Linked DNA regions of Robertmurraya sp. FSL R5-0851. The protein of the gene in region 1 binds, or shares a complex with, the protein of each later gene. Links are inferred from orthologs where the notes say so. Each region holds a gene or a part of one and is shown on either strand. Other genes may lie near its edges.

Region 1 (11,255 bases):
CCTAGCCACCGACGGATCGGATCATGCAAAAAGAGCAGCTGAAAACGCGATGCATATTGCTAGTTGCAGTCCAGGGTCTTTAGTAGAGATTGTATTTGTCGTTGATGCTGATAAAGTGAAATCTGACGTGCTGAGTCACTGGAACTCAGCCGATTTAGATGGTAAACGCAAGGAACGAATAAGAGAAGTCGAGAAAATGGCCAGAACCTATGAGGTTTCCTACAAGGTCACGATTCTCCAAGGTGATCCAGGGCCGGCGATTGTTGAATATGCAAACAGTCACCATGCGGATATTATTGTGATAGGTAGCAGAGGGTTAAGTGGCTTGCAGGAATTTGTACTAGGTAGTGTGAGTCATAAAGTAGCCAAACGAGCAAACTGTCCGGTGTTAATCGTGAAATGAACATCAAGCATTCCGTATGCTGCCTTCGAAAAATTATTAGACAGTAATCAAACAGGTACTTAGGTGCCCGCGGGCCCTAGAAAAAGCAAGGGAACGGTAACCAAACAGGTACTTAGGTGCCCGTGAGCCCTAGAAAAAGCAAGGGAACGGTAACCAAACAGGTGCTTAGGTGCCCGTGAGCCCTAGAAAAACAAGGGAACGGTAACCAAACAAGTACTTAGGTGCCCGTAAGCCCTAGAAAAACAAGGGAACGGTAACCAAACAGTACTTAGGTGCCCGTGAGCCCTAGAAAAACAAGGGAACGGTAACCAAACAAGTACTTAGGTGCCCGTGAGCCCTAGAAAAGCAAGGGAATGGTAACCAAACAGGTGCTTAGGTGCCCGTGAGCCCTAGAAAAGCAAGGGAATGGTAACCAAACAGATACATAGGTGCCCGTGAGCACTCTGTAAACCTTGAGCGGGTATACAAATGCTAAGATGCTTTAGTCTCATATTTAACAAAACCCATTCATCAACATTTCATCAAGGTAAATTACCACTACAAAAAAACTGATACTTAACCATTGACAATATCTCGAATTCATAATATTATTATCTCATATTCAAGATATTTGAATCAGAGATAAAAGCAAGGAGGTGATCATATGGATAAGATTTGTTCTAACGAACCGTATCTGCTACTCATGCAAACAACAAAAGCGATTCAAGAATGTATAAAGGCAAATGTGGCAAAGCATGATTTAAGCGTGACTGAGTTTTCTGTTCTTGAAGTTTTATACCATCAGGGGACTCAGACGATTCATCAAGTTGGTAGCAGTATTCTTGTGGCTAGCGGGTCAATGACGTATGTAGTTGATAAGCTAGTACAAAAGGGTTTTTTAGAGCGAAATATTTGTCCAGGAGATCGACGAGCTATTCATATTTCTTTATCGGATAAAGGGAGAAAATTAATGGATGTCCTTATTCCGGAGCATCAAGTACTGATTGATTCCATGTTTGCTTCATTAGATCGTCATGAGGTAAACAGTTTAATAGATGTACTAAGAAAAACGAAGATGAAAGTAGAAGAACATTCAAATTAACAAAGGCTGTTTACGTAAAGATTGTCTTTGTTGGAAAAACCCTCCCAAATGCCGGATTTTTCCACGTGTAACGGTGTGTTTATTAATCTATTTGGAGAGTAGCTCTTTTCTAAGGATGAAAAAATTCTGATTGGCTGTTGAAACATATAGTTAATTTCCTAAAAAGTGTATTTATAGCAACAATGTTTTAGAAAAGAGCCTTAACAAACAACTAGGAGGAATTACAACATGTTAGATTTAGGATTATTATTGATTCGTGTCGTTATCGGTTTATTATTCATTGGTCATGGTGCACAAAAATTATTTGGTTGGTTCGGTGGTTACGGACTGAAAGGGACAGGAGGCTGGATGGAGTCACTTGGATTAAAGCCAGGTGTAACAATGGCTCTTCTTGCTGGGTTAGCTGAGTTGGTAGGAGGATTATTCTTTGCTGCTGGATTCTTAACTCCACTTGCAGGCCTACTTATTGCTGCAACTATGGTCATGGCAATTGTAAAAGTTCATGCTGCTAATGGATTATGGTCAACAGCAAACGGATATGAATACAACGTAACATTATTAGTGGTAGCCATTGGTGTTGCATTAACAGGTCCAGGAGCATATGCAATCGACGCATTTATTTTCTAAATTATCTCGATTTTGAGAATCATAAATACAAGATAAAGACCCTCCTCGCAATAGGTGGGTCTTTTATTCATTGACCGGATAAATAATCCTTTTAACCTGCGAAAATAGTAGGATATTAGTGTCGAATCATGGTAAAATGGAGTCCATAGTAGGACGGAATTGAGCAGTCTACTGAATTTTGCTCTGGGATGAGGGGTTACTTTGCTTGGGTCTGCCACATTTTATGTGTTCAATTTAAGCGATGTGTTGATTGCTATCTTCATTTCGATAATATGCTGTACATTAGGGGCAGAATTTTGTCGACGGATGAAGCTAGAAAATTATACGTTTACAAGAAGATTATTATACGCCTTAATGTTAGGGTTTACTTTATGGTTAGCGTTATTATTGGTTTGTTTCTCAATAGATTTACCCTACTCTACAGGGAATATCAATCTATACTTTCAATTAAGTTTTTACTTTTGCTTCATCGGATCTATAATCGCTCTAGGTGTAACAAGACAGCGATTAAATAGCTCCATTCAATACCTATTTGCAGGAATATTCACGACGCTTTGTATTTTAAGTACACTTAGCCTTGGTTTTTATCTTCTATACTCGGACCATCTAGATATAAAGCCTGTTCTTGCAACTATGACTGTGTCTCTAACATTAGCAACGATGTTTTCCTTGCTTCGCTTTCTTATTCAAATAACGAATTCAGATGTTTATCAATTTCTGTCTCGATGGAAGCTTGTTGGTAGTATTCTTGGTGGAGCTGCTTTTGCAGGAATACCTTTTATGGTTGTTGTATCCATGCTGAATCTTGAAGAAATTAGTGTGGGTAATACAAATCCATTGATCATGCTATTACCTTTTACATATAGTGTCATTACAAATCTCGCCTTAATGCTTGTACCTGACTTGTTTGGTGAACGATTATTAATGCGAAACATTCAGTCGTATTTATCCTTATTTAATCATAATCCTGATGCTGTATTTGCGGTGAGCTTGTCAGGGAACATCTTGCATGCGAATAAGGAGGCCTTTGAGCTAACAGGGTATGATCAAAAAGCCATTAAGGGGTTGCATTTCAAAGAGCTTTTAATTTATGACGAAGAGGAAATTAATGGCTATATACAAAGCTTTCGACAAGGGAAAATTCAATCGGTTGAAGTAAAACTTCGACATCGAGATGGCTTTTTTATTGATGTAAGAATTACGCCTGTTCGAATCATCGTGAAAGAGGAACTGATTGGCGTATACGGAGTTGTTCGAGATATCACGGAAAAAACGCAGGCGGAGGAAACGATTCACTACCTGGCCTATCACGATGATTTAACTAGTTTACCGAATAAACGGAAGCTTGAAAAAGTGGCAACAGAGGCGATTGGGGAAAATAAACCTTTTTATCTTTTTTATATTGATTTTGATCGATTTAAACGTATTAATGATACGTTTGGTCATTTTTTCGGTGATAAAATTCTTCAAGAAACGGGGAAAAAGCTTGAGGAGCTCATGCCTAAAAATTGTACGATTGCAAGGCTTGGTGGAGATGAGTTTGCGGTACTTCTTCCTTATCCAGCAAACTATGATGAGATTGCACAGAAAATAATAGAAGGCTTTCGTACCCCGATAGTCCTTGATGGCTTTGATTTCCTGCTTACAGCGAGCATCGGTGTAGCTCATTTTCCAAAAGACGGAGAGTCGATTCTGGATTTATTAAAGGCAGCCGACCTAGCGATGTATCGAGCGAAAAATCAAGGCTCCAATCGATATGTTGTGTATGAGGCGACGATGAAGGAGCAATCACTTAATAAAATCAAGATAGAAAGTGAACTTCGCAGAGATATAGCGAATCGCAAGCTAACGGTGTATTATCAACCGAAATTTGATACCGGTTCAAACCAATTGGTTGGGTCAGAAGCACTCATTCGTTGGGAACATGAAGAGAGCGGATTTATTCCACCAAGTAAGTTTATTCCTATCGCTGAAGAAAGCAATTTAATCATTGATCTTGAGAGATTTGTGATTACGGAAGTATTTGATACGATTGGTGAATGGAAGAGGAAAGGGATGCCGGTTCCAAGAACTTCTATTAATATATCCGTTATTCATTTTTACCAAGAAGACTTTGTTGATTTTATCATTAAAAATTTAGCCGCTTATGAGATCGATGGCAGTGATATCGAGATTGAAATTACCGAAAGTGTTATTATGCGCGGAGAGGAACGAGTTAATCGAAACCTGCTTGCGCTAAGAGAAGTCGGGGTTGAGATCAGTGTGGATGATTTTGGAACAGGGTATAGCTCCTTAAGTTATTTACAAAAGCTATCTGTTGATCGTTTGAAAATTGATCAATCCTTCATCGCTGATTATGAAAGCAATAAAGAAATCATTTCTGCTATCATTTCTATGTCACATAACCTAAATTTAAAGGTGATTGCTGAAGGTGTGGAAACGTCGAATCAAATCGGTTTTCTACAAAACATGAATTGCTTCGAGGTGCAAGGTTATTTCTACTCCCCTCCAGTCGAGCGTTCGAATTATGAAGATATTTTAACGAAATACGGTGCTGCTAGCTAAAAATGCCTCATTTAGAGGCATTTTTTATTAGTCAGCCGATTGATTTCTCATTCTTTCTTGTGCAAGTCGGACCATTTCTTTGACCATATTTCCACCGATTTGACCACCGATCTTGCCTGCTTTATGGGAGGTTAAATTTCCGTTATTACCTCTACTTAGAGGAATCTGCATATCCGCTGCCACTTCGTATTTAACCTGGTCCGGGTTATCCTTAGACACTTCGTATCCCTTTTGTTTCATGACATCTGCTTTTAACGAATCTAATGCCTCTCTAGCCTCTGGAATTAATGGGCGTCTTTTTCTAGCCATATTCGTCATACCCCTTTCATTTTTTCTTAGTATGTACTTTCCTTATGTGAAATACTTGTGCAACCGGGGTTGACCATATATTCTAGAAATATAACAAAGAGGGGTTGAACGAGATGAAATATGTATTGGGTCTTTTTATCCCTGGTGCTCTCGTTATTTTTTTTACAAGAGTTACATACAGCCATGTGATTGGTTTATTGCTTACAGTTGCACTAATAGCTGCATCGGTTTATAAGGGTTATACCGATTCCTTAGCGCTCATTATTGTAGATGCATTATCATTAACGGTTGGGTTTGCGTACTCGAAAACGGTTCGAGAGAGGGCAAAAAAACGATCGTAGGTAGAAGCTTGTCGATGAAATTTTCGACAAGTTTTTTTATGCGCTTTTTACTTATAGAGGGTGTTTGGGTCAATTCAATCAAACGTTTGATTGACCTTTTTTCGACTGAGACTGACAGACTTCATGGAAAAAAAAGAAAAAACATCGAATATTTGTTCGTATATTATTGGTTTGTTTTCCCTGGTTTGTGGTAGAATGATTAATATGAAAATATAGGATATTTGCTCAGCAAGGTCCGTCGCAGCTAGTTACTATAGATGAAATTCTAATTGATGCTTTTAATAGGAGGAGTACTTGTGAAGGACCAATTTGAATTAGTCTCAAAATACTCACCACAAGGAGATCAGCCTGCAGCCATTCAAAGGATTGCTGATGGAATACATAACGGTGAAAAACGTCAAACGTTGCTCGGAGCAACAGGAACTGGAAAAACATTCACGATCTCCAATGTGATTAAAGAAGTGAATAAGCCGACACTGGTGATCGCTCATAATAAAACGCTTGCTGGCCAACTCTATAGTGAGTTTAAGGAGTTTTTTCCGGATAATGCCGTCGAGTATTTTGTTAGCTATTACGATTATTATCAGCCAGAAGCATATGTTCCTTCAACGGATACGTTTATCGAAAAAGATGCTAGCATCAATGACGAAATTGATAAACTTCGTCACTCGGCTACATCCTCATTGTTTGAGAGAAAAGATGTCATCATCATTGCGAGTGTTTCTTGCATCTACGGTCTCGGTTCTCCTGAGGAATATCGAGAGCTTGTGCTGTCACTAAGAACGGGGATGGAAATTGAGCGAAATCAGCTCTTGCATCGCTTAGTAGATATTCAATATGAAAGAAATGATATTAACTTTCAGCGCGGAACATTCCGTGTTCGTGGCGATGTGGTCGAGATTTTCCCGGCTTCACGTGATGAGCATTGCTTGCGTGTGGAGCTATTTGGGGATGAAATTGATCGGATTCGAGAGGTGGATGCATTAACAGGGGAGATTCTTGGAGAAAGAGAACATGTGGCTATTTTCCCGGCATCCCACTTCGTTACACGTGAAGAAAAGCTCCTTGTTGCCATTGAAAATATCGAAAAAGAGCTTGAAGAACGTTTAGCGTACATGCGTGAAAACGGAAAGCTTCTGGAGGCACAGCGATTAGAGCAACGAACACGTTATGATTTAGAAATGATGCGGGAGATGGGGTTCTGTTCGGGAATTGAGAACTACTCCCGCCATCTAACTCTAAGACCTCCTGGGTCAACACCGTATACCTTAATCGATTATTTTCCAGAAGACTTCTTAATTGTCATCGACGAGTCGCATGTTACGCTTCCGCAAGTTCGTGGAATGTTTAACGGCGACCAAGCGCGTAAGCAGGTTCTAGTGGATCATGGGTTCCGTCTGCCATCAGCGATGGATAACCGACCGTTAACATTTACAGAATTTGAGGAGAAGATCAATCAAATTGTGTTTGTTTCCGCAACACCGGGACCATATGAGCTTGAACACACGCCAGAAATGGTTCAACAAATCATTCGTCCCACAGGATTGCTGGATCCAACGATCGATGTTCGTCCGATTGAAGGACAAATTGATGACCTCATCGGCGAAATTCATGAGCGGATTAAGAGGAATGAACGGGTTCTTGTCACAACGTTAACAAAAAAGATGTCCGAGGATTTAACAGATTACTTGAAAGAAATCGGTATCAAGGTACAATATCTACACTCTGAGGTAAAAACACTTGAAAGAATAGAGATCATTCGTGAGCTTCGACTAGGGAAATATGATGTTCTCATAGGGATTAACTTGTTAAGAGAAGGACTGGATATCCCAGAGGTTTCGTTAGTAGCTATTTTGGATGCTGACAAGGAAGGCTTCCTACGTTCAGAACGTTCGTTGATCCAAACCATTGGTCGCGCAGCGCGTAATTCCCGCGGTCATGTCGTTATGTATGCAGATCGAATGACAAACTCGATGGAGCTTGCAATTTCAGAAACGAAACGTCGTCGCGCCATTCAAGAAGAGTACAATGAAAAGCATGGAATCACACCGATGACGATCCAAAAAGATATAAGAGATGCGATTCGTGCCACACATGCGGCTGAGGACGAAGCAGAGTATAAGACAACAGAAAAGCTTACAAAGCTTACGAAAAAAGAGCGTGATAAGCTGATTGAGAATATGGAGAAGGAAATGAAAGAAGCTGCTAAGGCGCTAAACTTCGAGAGAGCGGCAGAGCTTCGCGATTTAATATTAGAGTTGAAAGCGGAAGGATGACGAACCAATGGCAATGGAAAAGCTCATAGTTAAAGGGGCTAGAGCTCATAATTTAAAAAATATCGACGTGACCATTCCGCGAGATAAGCTCGTCGTACTGACAGGACTTTCAGGGTCGGGGAAATCCTCTCTAGCATTCGATACGATTTATGCTGAGGGGCAAAGGCGCTATGTAGAATCATTATCTGCGTACGCAAGACAGTTTTTAGGACAGATGGATAAGCCGGATGTGGATACCATTGAAGGACTTTCCCCTGCTATTTCAATTGATCAGAAGACAACGAGTCGTAATCCTCGTTCGACGGTAGGAACGGTCACGGAGATTTATGATTATTTACGATTATTATATGCGAGAGTAGGCCGACCAACCTGCCCGAATCACGGGATTGAAATTAGCTCACAAACGATCGAGCAAATGGTCGACCGAATTATGGAATATCCTGAACGAACAAAGCTCCAAGTACTGGCCCCGATTGTTGCAGGTCGCAAAGGGACACATGTAAAGGTTTTTGAGGATATTAAAAAGCAGGGCTTTGTTCGCGTTCGTGTGGACGGAGAAATGCTCGATCTTTCAGACGAAATTGAGCTGGAGAAAAACAAGAAGCATACGATAGAAGTGGTAGTTGACCGAATCGTCGTCAAGGAGGGAGTCACTGCCCGTCTCGCTGATTCGCTTGAAACCGCTCTTGGTCTTGGGGAAGGAAAAGTAATTATTGATGTGATCGGCGAAGAGGAGCTATTATTTAGCGAACACCATGCCTGTCCACTATGTGGCTTCTCAATCACGGAGCTTGAACCTCGGATGTTCTCGTTTAACAGTCCGTTCGGAGCCTGTCCTGACTGTGATGGATTAGGATCAAAGCTCGAAGTGGATGTGGACCTTGTTGTTCCGAATAAGGAGTTATCATTAAAACAGCATGCCATCGCACCATGGGAGCCGACAAGCTCTCAGTACTACCCGCAGCTTTTAGAAGCCGTTTGTAACCACTTTGGAATTGATATGGATATTCCTGTGAAGGATATTCCAAAGCATTTATTTGAAAATGTACTATTTGGATCAAAAGAAGATGATATATACTTCCGTTACGAAAATGACTTTGGTCAAATCCGTGAAGGCTATATCCAATTCGAAGGTGTCATTCGAAATGTGGAGCGTCGTTACAAGGAGACAAGCTCTGATTTTATTCGTGAGCAAATGGAAAAGTACATGGCTCAACATCACTGTCCTACTTGTAAAGGTAACCGCTTAAAGAAGGAAACATTAGCGGTGTTAATTAACAACCATCATATCGGTAAAGTGACGTCCTTCTCGATTCAAGAAGCTCATCATTTCTTTGACCATCTCGACTTAACGGAAAAAGAAACAAAAATAGCTAACCTAATTCTGCGTGAAATCAAAGAACGTCTTGGTTTCTTAATCAATGTGGGCCTCGATTATTTAACATTGAACCGTGCGGCAGGAACTTTATCCGGTGGAGAAGCACAACGGATTCGTTTAGCCACACAAATTGGATCGAGATTAACCGGTGTGCTTTACATCCTCGATGAGCCATCAATTGGCCTTCACCAGCGAGACAATGATCGTTTAATTGATACGCTGAAAAATATGCGTGATATTGGGAACACACTGATCGTTGTTGAGCATGATGAAGATACGATGCTTGCTGCGGACTACTTAATTGATGTTGGCCCAGGGGCAGGAGTTCACGGAGGACAAATTGTTTCTGCTGGGACACCTCAGGAGGTTATGGACGATCCAAACTCTATTACCGGTCAGTATTTAGCTGGTAAGAAATTTATTCCATTACCAATTGAGCGAAGAAAAAGTGATGGTCGCTACGTAGAGATTAAGGGCGCAAAGGAAAACAATTTGAACAATGTGAACGTCAAGTTTCCGCTTGGCATGTTCGTCGCGGTAACCGGTGTTTCTGGTTCAGGAAAAAGTACATTGATCAATGAAATTCTTCATAAATCATTAGCTCAAAGGTTAAACCGTGCAAAAACCAAGCCTGGTCAGCATAAAGAAATCAAAGGAATTGAGCATCTGGATAAGGTCATTGATATCGATCAATCACCAATCGGCCGAACTCCAAGATCGAACCCAGCGACTTATACTGGGGTGTTTGACGATGTTCGTGATGTGTTTGCAGCGACTAATGAGGCAAAAGTTCGAGGTTACAAAAAAGGTCGCTTTAGCTTTAACGTCAAAGGTGGCCGATGTGAGGCATGCCGTGGAGATGGAATTATCAAAATTGAAATGCACTTTTTGCCAGATGTATACGTCCCTTGTGAAGTATGTCACGGCAAACGCTACAACCGTGAAACGCTAGAAGTAAAATATAAAGGCAAGAATATTTCCGATGTGCTAGATATGACGGTAGAAGATGCACTCGTTTATTTCGAGAATATCCCGAAAATAAAAAGAAAGCTTCAGACCATCCACGATGTGGGTCTTGGTTATGTTACGCTTGGTCAACCTGCGACCACTTTATCTGGTGGAGAAGCCCAAAGGGTAAAACTTGCGTCTGAGCTTCATCGCCGTTCCACTGGTCGATCGTTCTATATTCTCGATGAGCCGACCACAGGGTTACATGTAGATGATATTTCACGATTGCTTGTCGTACTTCAGCGCCTCGTGGAAAACGGAGATACCGTGTTAGTCATTGAACACAATCTCGATGTCATTAAAGCAGCCGACTATATTATTGACCTCGGGCCGGAGGGTGGCGATAAGGGTGGTACCATTATTGCGATGGGAACCCCGGAACAGGTATCAGAAGTGCCCATATCGTATACAGGGAAATACTTAAAGCCGATTCTCGACCGTGACCGTGAGCGAATGAAGAAGCAAATTCAGCAAAAAGAAGAACAAGTCACTAATGCGTAAAGAGGGGAGCAGTTCCGTATAAGGAATTGCTCCTATTTGTATCACTCTCCTCAAAATTCATGAAACTTTTATTTATTAAGAACGTACATATGAGCAGAGGAGATGAAGGAAAATGAATACAGAGAAAGTGTTGGCTGGACTGAGTGACTTGAGTATCTTTTTTGCTGGTTTTATTTTTCCATTGGTTGTATTTTTAGTTTCTTCTAGTTCTTATGTTAAGCAGCATGCGAAGAAAGCCTTTTTGTCGCATTTGATTCCAATAGTTCCCGTTCCGTTTTTAGTCGGTTCAGCGGTATATCTAGATATGACCAACCAGATAACAGACACAGCACCGATTGCTATCATGATAGGTGCGCTTTTAACAGGATTAATCGCTATCATCGTTACGATTTGGAATCTGGTCAAAGCCATAAAAGTCTTTGCGATTGAAGATTATTGAGCATTGGGGAGGGTATAAACATGAAAGAAGAGAGAAAACGAATCTTGCAGATGGTTGAGGAAGGAAAGCTTAAAGTAGATGAAGCGTTACTGCTATTAGAAGAATTGGAGAAATCCAATACCTCGATGGAAGAAAAGCAACAAAAGTTATACCATGAGCTTTCAACGGTTGTGAATATTGAGGAAGGGAAAAAGTCGTCAGGTTTTTCTTATCAAAAGGCTCAATCTGCCAAAGATAAGATACTAGAGTTTGTTGATGTGGCGTTTAAAAAGATCAAGGATTTTGATCTTGATTGGAATTTTGGTCAATCGGTAGATGTTTCTCATA
Region 2 (11,122 bases), 4.1 Mb from region 1 along the record:
CATAATAATCAGGCAAACGATTTCTTCGGTTTTTAACGTTTGTCTTCTTTTACTTAGAGAAAGAAGGGGGATACTTTGAAGGAAAATTAGAGTAAGTATGAAGCCAAGGCTAGCCTCAACCCCTGCCATCATTCCATCGTAAAGTGAAACATTGCCTGTTGTTAGATAGCATTTCCCTATCTCACCAATACCCAGAGTGAAGAATACATAAAAGGGGATTGCACGAACTTCTGTTTTTAGCCATTTTTTTGTTAGTCGAAAGGCAAATAAAAAGAGAAAAGCTGTGCAAAAAGCAAATGCGGAATTCACAATTGAAAGGGTTGCTGCACCAGCTACTAGTCCGATTAAAGCAAGAGGAGCTTTGTCCTTATTCACGAAATAGACAGCCGCAAAAAAAGGAAGGGCAAAAGGCGTTAGTTTAGACAAGATTAGGGCTCGTCCAAGCAAAAAACCGATGAGTAGTAGAAGAATTCCTTTCTTGACGAAAAACGTCGCTAATTTTGCTTGTATCTTGTCCAACATATTTCCAAACTCGATCTTATGTTTATTAAAATTGACTTCACCGACAGGATCAATAATATTCCTTTCTACCTTTTCCATAATTTTTACACCCCATTTTTGTTTCGTTGCAAGCATTATAAAAAACATAAATTCAAAATTTTGTCATAATTACTCAGCATATTCCAACTTTTCTTCGACGTAATTCTTGGATATATTCAAAGCATCTTCAATAACGTGACAAGATTCTATAAATTTCATCTCTTTCGGAACTACATTCATAACTTCGGAAGCTAAAACCCCTTCCAAAAAGAAAGGGGTTTTTGTAGAAATTAAAGGAATAAAAATAGTCATTTATTATAAATAAATAATGTCTACATACAAAAAGGCAAGCCGTTTTTCGGCTTGCCTTCATATTTATTAATGTATCAGCAGCAAGTTACCCTCTTCTAGCTCCTCTTCCACCGCGCTTAGATTCTGTATTGCGCTTAAGAGAAGACAGTCGATCTTCACTATCTTTTAAGAAACGAGCCATTTTAGACTCAAAGTTCTCTTTAGGAGGCATTCTATCATTTGTTTTCCCTTGACGAGGACGTCCTGCCCCTCTTGAATCATTTCCGCCACCGCGATACGGTGGTCTTTCCGATCTTTCTGGACGAGAGCTGCGTTCAGGTCTCTCAGGTCGATCTACAGCTTTTTTAATTGATAAACCGATCTTTCCATCTTTCTCAACATTGATGACTTTGACTTCAACTTGGTCACCAACTTTTAGATGGTCGTTAATGTCTTTAACATAATTATCTGCAACTTCACTAATGTGAACAAGACCTGTTGATCCTTCCGGTAGCTCTACAAAAGCTCCAAAATTTGTAATGCCTGTTACCTTTCCTTGTAACTTGCTGCCTACTTCGATTGACATAAAAAGAATGTTCCTCCTTAAGAATATAAAAAATCATACTTTATATATATTATACAGAAAGGAAAAAAAGCGTGTCAATAAGCCGAGTCACTGGTTCATTTTTCCTTGTCTTTTTTTTCCGTTGGGAGGTTGAAAATTATCTCGTTACTATCGGAAAGAAAGAAGTCTTTTCTTGCTAATTTAGCGATATATTCTTCATCATTAAGCTTAATGATTTCCTCTTTAAGGATCGTTTCATCTTTTTTTAAGGCGACTAGTTCCTCGTCTGCCTTTTGCTTTTCTTCCTTCATTGCCTCTAGAGTCGCGGATTGCCTTAGGAGTGTAGATACGATAAAGTATGCTGCTAACCCTACGATTACGATAAAAACAGATAGCCTTCTTATAAGCAGCGTTCTTTTTCTTGCATTTTGGATCACTGCCATTTCTTGATGCTGCACATATTGTGACGGTATTTTTGTTATATTGCGTTTTCTGACAACACTCACCTCGGCGTTCCCTCCTTACTCTTTGTTCTTTCTCCATCTAGAAAGAACGTTAATAATGGTATTCTTTATTACCTGATAATATCCTGCTAACTTATTATATAACTTCTCGACGGTTTTTTTAATATGTTTCGGCAATAAATTCCAAAATAATATCAAGAGCCATTTGACAGGGGTAAAAAGAAGCTTAATTATCATCCAAATGAACTGGATTGTCCACTTTACAAGTACAAAAAGCCCCTTTCCTATTATCGTTATCAGACTTACACAGCCTAGCAAGAGAGAGACAATGGGTCTATAAATGAGCATAAGAAATATTTTTACAGCGTACCGATAAATAGAGATTATCATGGTTATGATAATCTCTAAAACTCTTGCGTACCCACGCTTTAAGAGACTTTGGTAAGCTGCAAACCCACAGAGAATGGCCAAGAAAATATAAAACCTTAATTCTCCTTGATTAATGACAAATAAAACGTAGAAAAAAATCAAACCCTGTAGAACCCAAAAGAATATGTCGTTTAAAAATACAAGCCAAGACTTTCTTTTTGATCGAAACAAAAAACGATTATACGTATCAATCGCAGCACCTAGATAGCTTCCCATGGCGGCCATGGAAATCATTGTTAAAAATTGTGTGGTAAGTGTCATCGGAATAACTTGCTAAAGAAACCTTTAGCCTTCTCCCCATGCTGATCATCTAAGTACACAAGATCAAAAACTTTTCCCTTAATGGATACAATTCCTTTATCAACATCTAGGTTTTTCATCTGCAGATTCTGACCCTTAATGGCAAGAAAGCCCATTACGGTTTCAAGCAGAAACTCTTCATTATCAAAACTTTCAACTTGTTTCACACCTGTGATGTCTAAAAGTCTACGCCCCCTCATGATGACATCATGATCTGGTAACGTAGTTCCCTTTGAAGTATTTGTGTCATAATATTGGCTCATTCTCTCATCCCTCACAATCACTTTGTACAACCTTTTGTACATATGTATGAAGGAGATGATTCAATTAGAACTGAAACGCAAATATACGAATCCTCTTCTAGCTACTCAACGGCTTCTTCAACCTTCTCTTCCTTAACAAGGCTATACATATCTGCTGCTTCCTCTTTTCGAGAAGTTTCTTGAAGCTTTTCAATTTTTACCGTTACGATCTTTTGACCAAATCGGACAGCCAGCTCATCTCCCACTTTTACGGTTGAGCTCGCTTTTGCTTGTTGACCATTAATTGTAATTCTCCCTTGATCACTAACCTCTTTCGCAAGTGTTCTTCTTTTAATAAGACGTGAGACTTTTAAAAATTTATCTAATCTCATAGGAAACTCCTCCTCATTGTTCTTCTTTTTTTGCTTCATTCCAAAATTGATCCAGCTCTTCTAACGTAAATTCATCGAACGTTTTCCCACTAGCATGTACCTTAGCCTCAATAAAGGCAAAGCGCCGCAAGAATTTTTGATTGGTTTGGAATAATGCCTCTTCAGGCTGGATTTGTAAGAACCGAGCAATATTGACCAGAGCGAATAAGATATCTCCCAATTCCTTCTGTAAGTCATCTGTATGCGTCTCCTTAGCAAGTTCTTCCTCAAACTCTATTAGTTCCTCTTTTACCTTTTCCCATGCTTGCAATACATTTTCCCAATCAAATCCAACTTTTGCCGCTTTTTTTTGCAATTCATATGCACGTATTAAGTTAGGTAAATGTGTACCTACACCATCAAGAATAGAAACTTTTTGTTCCCCTTTTTCTTCCACTTTAATCGCTTGCCAATTTTTCAACACATCATCAGCGGTTTCGGCGGTAACATCACCAAACACATGAGGATGCCTTCTAACCATCTTAGCGGATATTCCTTCAATCACTTCATCAATCGAGAAATATCCTTCGTCCTCTCCAATTTGCGCATGTAACATGACTTGAAGCAGTACGTCTCCAAGCTCTTCAATCATGTGGTCAATATCCTCTTCATCTATTGCCTCAATTAACTCATACGACTCTTCGATCAGGTACTTTTTTAAGGATTGGTGTGTTTGCTTTTTGTCCCAAGGACAGCCATTTGGTCCACGAAGTTCAGCAATAATGTTTCTTAACTTAGAAAACTCTTTATAAGATAACTCATCTTTTTGAACAGGTGGTACATATACGGAGGTTAAATTATTTAATGTCACTTCCCGGTCAAGCTCATACAGTGGTACCTTTTTGGTTATTTCTTTAGATGTACCAGCTGCTGTTACGATGACCACATCATGGTCAAAAGGGTATTTTTCCATTAGTGTTAATTTCACTTCTGAGGCAATAAAAGTGTCATATACCTGCCCAATAATCAGATGCTGACTCATATGAATATCATCACGTTTCAGATTTGTTCCATCTAATAATTGGAATCCCTCAATCGGATCGATTTTTACTGCTTGAAACAAGGGATCTAAAAAGCTTTGACCTCCTATAACCTCAATCTCTACTTGTAGCTCACTCGCTCTTTCTAACAGAATTTGAACCGTACGTTCAGCAACCAGGGGATGTCCGGGAACAGCATATATAAGTGACCCCTCATTGGCTTTTGCTATAAGATCATCACATATAGATTCATATACCTCATCAAATGTATCTTTTGCTTCGTATATATGATCATAAGAAGTAAACTGAAAATCTTCTTCTCTAACTAACTCATCCACTACTGGATGCTCTTTCGTTCGAAGAAATACGCTCTTATTTTGTTTTAATCGTTTATATATGCCAAGGGGCAGCTGATCCATATCACCTGCACCAAGACCAACGATCTGGATTTTATTCAAATTCATCAACTCCTATTTTTTTTCGGAAGTAATTGTATTAGTTTGCTTCCAAGAGGCAATAAACTTAATTCACTCTCTTTAAAAGTATGTAATCTTACTATAATGATTAGGTAGCTCAGTCCACCTATAAGGACCCCAACCATTGCCTCAAAACCAGCCTCGACTCGACTTGGTTCATTTAGGAAATAATCCATAAGCCAGTGGTACCCTTTTAATATTAAAAACATGATGAAAGCGGCTACTGCAACCTTTACCAACTCTTTTCCTTTCATAATCTCTCCCTTTACCCTTGTTAGTAGAACAATAAACAAAAGGAAACTCATGATAACAAGCGATAAGACAGAAGCAAAGACCGCACCATACGCTCCAAAAAGTGGCACGAAATACATATTAAGAAAGTATTTTAACAAACATCCAAGACCAATTGTTATCGCAGGAAATACGATTTGTCCCAGTCCTTGAAGTACGGCACATAAAGTGATAATAAGTGAACTTAAAAGGATGATGGTGCTTTGCATAGCAAGAATGGATGACCCTTCACTATTTTGAAACAGAAAAATATTGGTCGGTTCGATAATGGATAGAAGTCCAATACTTGCTCCCAATCCAACCATTATACTAATAAGCAAGGACAAACGAATTCGATCATGTAGGACTCTCATATTGTTTTTCACTTTTTCACTAGAGATGAGTGGTACAAGAGATAAAGACATCGATGTAGCTACTACTGTCCCGAGTTGAATGAGAGGAACTCCTCGATCATATATCCCCTTAATCTCCTTTGCTGTATGTCCGTTTGTCATTATTTTTAATAATAACGAATACAGGTTTAGGGAATCAGCAAGTTGAATAAATAAGAGAAGCATACTACTTACACTAATAGCAAATCCTTGGATGCAAAGTATTTTTATTATTCCCTTGGCTTCAGACCACGATGGAATGGAGGTTTTTTCGAAAAACACCGGGAGATACTTTTGTCTTTTTTTATAAAAGAAAAGCAATACGCACACGGCTACTAGCCCTCCGACAATAGATCCGAACATGGCTCCTGCTCCCACTTTATAGAGATCATCGTTCCTTAGGGCGAAGGCAACCACTAAAATGGTGCTGACTCGAATAAACTGTTCACTGACTTGTGATATTGCCGTTGGCTTCATATCACCACTTCCCTGGAAAACCCCTCTCAAAATAGATAAAACCGGGAGTAAAAGAAAGATAAAAGAAATTGCCTTTAAAAGAAGTGCAATTTGTGGATCCTGCATAAAAGAGGCTATATAAGGAGCACCGTAAAATAAAGCTACAAATAGGATGACTCCAATCAATGATAAAAGAAATGAGGAGATTACAATTAGCTTCTTTGCTCCTCGAACATCTTTTACGCTCATTTTTTCGATATAAAGTTTAGAGATAATAACAGGAAAACCGTATGTACATAACACCAAAGCCATTCCGTAGAAGGGATAGGCTTGTTGATAAATATAAAATCCAACATCCCCAACTAGGTTTTGAAAGGGAATGCGATAAAATGCACTTAGCACTTTGATAATAAGTGCAGAAACGGTAAGAAGTAAAGTTCCCTTTAGTATGGTATGTGACTCTTTAAGGGGTTTCACCACCCTCACCCCCAATTTATGTAATTCGGAGTTATTATAGCATATCGGAGACATGCATACATGATAAGACGGAAAAAGAGGTAGCTGATATCGCTACCTCTTTCTTTCCCTTAAATCCTTACTTTTATGATTCCATTTGTCTTGCCAAGAATCCAGCCGCTGTTTCTACAGCTTTACGCTCTACTTCACCGATCGTGGATTCTTTCGAGAAGATGATAACAGCGCCGATAGGATCACCGTTTGCGATAATTGGACCGACGGTGTATGAAGAAATCGTTTCTTCAATTCCATCGATTAATGCGACTTCACCCTGTTGTGTAATAATGACCGACGTTCTGTCTTCCATTGTTTTTTCAACAAGATCACTAATATTCTTATTTAAATAGTCCTTCTTTGAGCTACCCGCAACAGCTATGTAAGCATCTCTGTCGCAAATTAAGATTGGATTTCCTAGGCTATCGTATAGAGCCTCTGCATATTCTTTCGCAAAGTCACTTAACTCGCTGATTGGAGAATACTTCTTTAGAATCACCTCTCCATCGCGGTCAACGAAAATTTCTAACGGGTCTCCCTCACGAATTCGAAGAGTTCTGCGGATTTCCTTAGGAATGACGACACGACCCAAATCATCGATTCGACGAACAATACCAGTTGCTTTCATCCAACGTTGCCTCACTTTCATCTGATGATTTAAACGTTTGGCATCCATCTCTCTACGTTGTGAAATGATTGCCATTGTTTGAACTTAGTATCTTTCATATGGAAAGTTCTATACACTTACATAGTTTTTTCTCTAAAATGTTAAAATTAACAATAAAGGATAAATAAACCAATTTACTTTTTTATTTACCCCTTACCATTTCAATTAAACATTACTATGCTAGTATCTATCTCTTAAGAGACTATACTTCCTAGATCCTTCCTTGCATTATGAAGACCTTTCATCATCTTGAAAGCAGCGTCTAGCCACTGATCTAGCCCAACTCCCTTAATATGAAGGACCATCTTTAATTTACTACCTTCCATTCCAAGTCCAACCATACGGCCAAATTGACTACTTACCTCAAATATTTTTTGACCATCTATTTGAGAACTATCCTCTTCTGAGACAAGGATATTGATTTCATTTTTACTTTGCTTAATGGTCTCTACACCAGCCATTCTCGCATAGACCTTTAATTCAGATAATTGGAACAGGTATGCCACTTCATCCGGGAATTCACCGAATCGATCGATCATCTCCTCTTGAAGCTCTTGTACATCTTCAAGAGTTAATAGTCCACGGAATCGTTTATACATTTCTATTTTCTGATTACCATCACGAATATATGTGTCTGGTATATAGGCATCTACTTCCACATCAATCTCCACAGGCTTTATAACAACCTCTTTATCGATACCTACTTTTCTTTCCTCTATGGCTTCCTTAAGCATTTGAGAATAGAGGTCAAATCCGACAGAATCAATAAATCCATGCTGCTCGGCACCTAATAGATTTCCAGCTCCACGAATGGATAAGTCTCGCATGGCTATTTTAAATCCGGACCCAAGCTCCGTAAATTCTTTAATGGCCTGAAGTCTCTTTTCTGCAACTTCCGTTAATACCTTATCTTTTCTATAGGTAAAGTACGCATATGCCACCCGGTTAGATCGTCCAACACGTCCTCTTAGCTGATACAACTGAGACAGTCCCATACGGTCAGCATCAAATACAATCAAGGTATTTACATTAGGAATATCTACTCCTGTTTCAATAATCGTCGTACTTACAAGCACATCCGACTCTCCCTCTAAAAACCCTAGCATAACCGATTCAAGCTCATTCTCCGTCATTTTCCCATGTGCGTACGTTACACGTGCATCCGGAACAAGCGCTCTGATTTCTTCTGCTTTTCTTTCAATATCTTCCACACGATTGTAAAGGAAATAGACTTGCCCTCCACGAGCTAATTCCCTTTCAATCGCTTCTTTTACTAGTCCGCCGTTATACTCCATAACATAGGTTTGAACCGGGAAACGGTTCTCTGGGGGAGTCTCAATGACTGATAGATCTCTTACTCCGAGCATCGACATATGAAGAGTTCTCGGTATTGGAGTAGCCGTTAATGTGAGCACATCCACATTTGTTTTTAACTGCTTAATCTTTTCCTTATGTGTAACCCCAAAACGCTGTTCTTCATCAATAATCAATAGTCCTAAATCGCGATACGTAATATCTTTTGAAAGAATTCGATGAGTTCCTACCACCACATCTACCGTACCTGCCTTTAGACCATTAATGGTTTCGTTCTGTTGCTTTCTGCTCCTAAAACGACTTAATAAACCAATATTGATTGGATAATCCTGAAACCGCTCCCTCATGGTCTCAAAATGCTGTTGAGCTAAGATTGTAGTTGGCACGAGCAAAGCAACCTGCTTCCCATCTGCTATTGCTTTAAATGCAGCACGAATGGCAACCTCTGTTTTTCCGTAACCCACATCCCCACAAAGGAGTCGATCCATCGGGCGCTCTCTTTCCATATCTTTTTTAATTTCCTGGATAGAACGCAATTGATCCTCTGTCTCTTGATATGGAAATACTGATTCAAACTCTCTCTGCATATCTCCATCAGGACTGAAGGCATAACCGACCGAAGCTTCTCTTTCTGCATAAAGCTTAATAAGATCGTCAGCAATATCTTGAACAGATGACTGAACCTTCGTTTTTACCCGTTTCCAGTCATTTCCACCCAACTTATATATTTTCGGTTCCTTTCCTTCAGAACCCACATATTTTTGAACCAAATCAATTTGCTCCACAGGAACATATAACTTATCGGTTCCTTGATAGCGAATGTGTAAATAATCCTTATGCACTCCGTTTATCACAAGGGTTTCTATACCAAGATACTTCCCTATCCCATGATTCACGTGAACAACATAGTCGCCCACTTTTAATTCTGAGTAGCTCTTAATTCTCTCTGCATTCGATAACTTTTGTCTTCTAGTTGTTTTTTTCGAACGCTTATTAAAAAGCTCTTCTTCTGTTATTACAACAATTTTCTGTATGGGTAACTCGAAGCCGGTTTGAAGTCCACCTTGCATAATTTGGACTTTCCCTTTTAAAATATCCTGCTTTTGATTCGCAACAACCGCTTCAATTTCATAGTCTTCTAACACTCTTTCTAGCTTCTTACTTTTCTCACGATCTTCTCCTAAAAAAATGACAGAGTACTTCCCTTTTTTCCAACGCTCAATTTCCCCTTTTAACACATTCATCTGCCCATGGAAATTCTGCATTTGCTTACAAGTGACATTAATAATATTTTGAGGATTTGTATTAGGAACGTGTCTTAGAAAAAGTGACATATATACAATTGATTTTTTAGACTTTTGTAGCATTCCATTCAGATGGTGAGACACAGGAATATCATGGACAATCTTTCCTTCCCCTAGAAGGCTTGTATACCATTCTGCCTCCTCTTTATCCAAAGAATCGCTCATTTCCTGAACTCTACTAATTTCATCAACAAAAATAAGACCGTTTTTCGGCAAATAGTCTAATAGACTGTTTGACTTCTCATAGGCGAATGATAAGTACTTAAATAACTGCTCTGGTCTTTGACCATTCTTTAGTTGTTCGATTTCATAGCCAATGTTTTGAGACAGTAAAGTTTTTACTTTATCATCCTTCAATTTTTTCAAACTTCTGGCTAGATGCTCTTCAAGCCTTTGAGCGATTATTGGAAAATGGGAATCATCTAGTGGAGATTCCGTTGCTGGTCCTATAAAAACCGTAGACAATTTATCCTTTGATCGTTGGTCTTCCAACGAAAACGTGCGGATAGAATCTACTTCTGTATCAAAAAACTCTACCCGAATCGGGTCCGCTTCAGTAAGGGGATAAATATCTAAAATTCCCCCACGCACACTAAACTCACCAGGTGCTGCTACCATTTCAGACCTTGCATACCCCATTTTCACAAGCTGAAGACTGAGCTCACCTAGCTCAATATCCTGCCCAAGCGATATCGTATATTGTTTGGATTTCCAAAGCTCGAGCGGCGGAAGATATTTTCTAACTCCAGCAATAGGAGCAATAATAATTCCACCTGCATTGCTGCTTAAATAATTCAAAGCCTCAATTCTCTGGGCTTTTAATTCTGGACTAGCAATACTCATCTCAGCTGCTATAAGTTCATTAGCTGGGTAAAGGAAGACCTCATCTACCTCAACCAACTGAATTAAATCATCGTATAGCTTTTGAGCTTGTAACAGATTATGAGTAACGATGAGCATTGGTTTTTTCATACGCTCATACACAGAAGCCAAAAATACGGTTCTTGCAGAACCAGATAGCCCTGCTATGAGCTGTTCAGTAATACCCTCTTCTATTCCAGAAAGGACGGATTTTGTATCATCTAGTTCACTGAAAAGTTGCTTAATTGCTAACATGTATGCCCTCCTCCCAATACCTACATATGTATGTAATATAAAAACAGAAAAATGCTTTGGATGTTTCTCCAAAGCGTTTTACTGAATAAGATAGTCTTGTCCATGAAAGTCCGGATTTCTTTCTAGCGACTCCTGACAATCTTCACAAATCGATTTAATATGCATATTTCCCTCTGTATCATAACTTACCATATCGAGTCGCTCTTCACCATTCAGTTTGTGAAGCCCTAGTCTTTCAGTCTCTAAAGTGTTTTGCTCAATTGTACCCATTGTATGTCCGCAGTGTCGGCAATGGTAATGAATGGCCATGCCTGTCCCTCCTAGTAAACAATTCATTAGGATTAGTATTGACCTTTTAGGACAAATCTTATTCAT

What was found.
Region 2: the proteins of uvrA (region 1) and mfd are in contact, whole or in part, in a crystal structure (PDB 4DFC), measured with the Escherichia coli proteins. The link is inferred for Robertmurraya sp. FSL R5-0851 from one-to-one orthologs.

The regions. Positions count from the first base shown.
Region 1 is NZ_JBBOOE010000001.1:4,154,498-4,165,752, reverse strand. The notes cover bases 7,253-10,689. They hold uvrA (excinuclease ABC subunit UvrA), read left to right. Parts: upstream 7,253-7,609; coding sequence 7,610-10,489; downstream 10,490-10,689. Other genes in these bases: MKX65_RS21355 (hypothetical protein), read left to right, coding at 10,602-10,689; uvrB (excinuclease ABC subunit UvrB), read left to right, coding at 7,253-7,602. In the rest of the region: MKX65_RS21395 (universal stress protein), read left to right, coding at 1-403; MKX65_RS21390 (MarR family transcriptional regulator), read left to right, coding at 1,047-1,484; MKX65_RS21385 (DoxX family protein), read left to right, coding at 1,713-2,111; MKX65_RS21380 (putative bifunctional diguanylate cyclase/phosphodiesterase), read left to right, coding at 2,313-4,676; MKX65_RS21375 (alpha/beta-type small acid-soluble spore protein), read right to left, coding at 4,704-4,985; MKX65_RS21370 (CsbA family protein), read left to right, coding at 5,099-5,326; more of uvrB, read left to right, coding at 5,623-7,252; more of MKX65_RS21355, read left to right, coding at 10,690-10,928; MKX65_RS21350 (DUF4097 domain-containing protein), read left to right, coding at 10,949-11,255. UniProt on the Escherichia coli protein: The UvrABC repair system catalyzes the recognition and processing of DNA lesions. UvrA is an ATPase and a DNA-binding protein. A damage recognition complex composed of 2 UvrA and 2 UvrB subunits scans DNA for abnormalities.
Region 2 is NZ_JBBOOE010000001.1:59,606-70,727, reverse strand. Bases 7,008-11,084 are described here. They hold mfd (transcription-repair coupling factor), read right to left. Parts: upstream 10,748-11,084; coding sequence 7,208-10,747; downstream 7,008-7,207. Other genes in these bases: MKX65_RS00320 (anti-sigma-F factor Fin), read right to left, coding at 10,826-11,056. In the rest of the region: spoIIE (stage II sporulation protein E), read right to left, coding at 1-600; MKX65_RS00365 (S1 domain-containing RNA-binding protein), read right to left, coding at 938-1,417; MKX65_RS00360 (FtsB family cell division protein), read right to left, coding at 1,513-1,902; spore cortex biosynthesis protein YabQ, read right to left, coding at 1,918-2,550; sporulation protein YabP, read right to left, coding at 2,547-2,852; MKX65_RS00345 (RNA-binding S4 domain-containing protein), read right to left, coding at 2,954-3,223; mazG (nucleoside triphosphate pyrophosphohydrolase), read right to left, coding at 3,237-4,700; MKX65_RS00335 (putative polysaccharide biosynthesis protein), read right to left, coding at 4,706-6,313; spoVT (stage V sporulation protein T), read right to left, coding at 6,438-6,974. UniProt on the Escherichia coli protein: Couples transcription and DNA repair by recognizing RNA polymerase (RNAP) stalled at DNA lesions. Mediates ATP-dependent release of RNAP and its truncated transcript from the DNA, and recruitment of nucleotide excision repair machinery to the damaged site.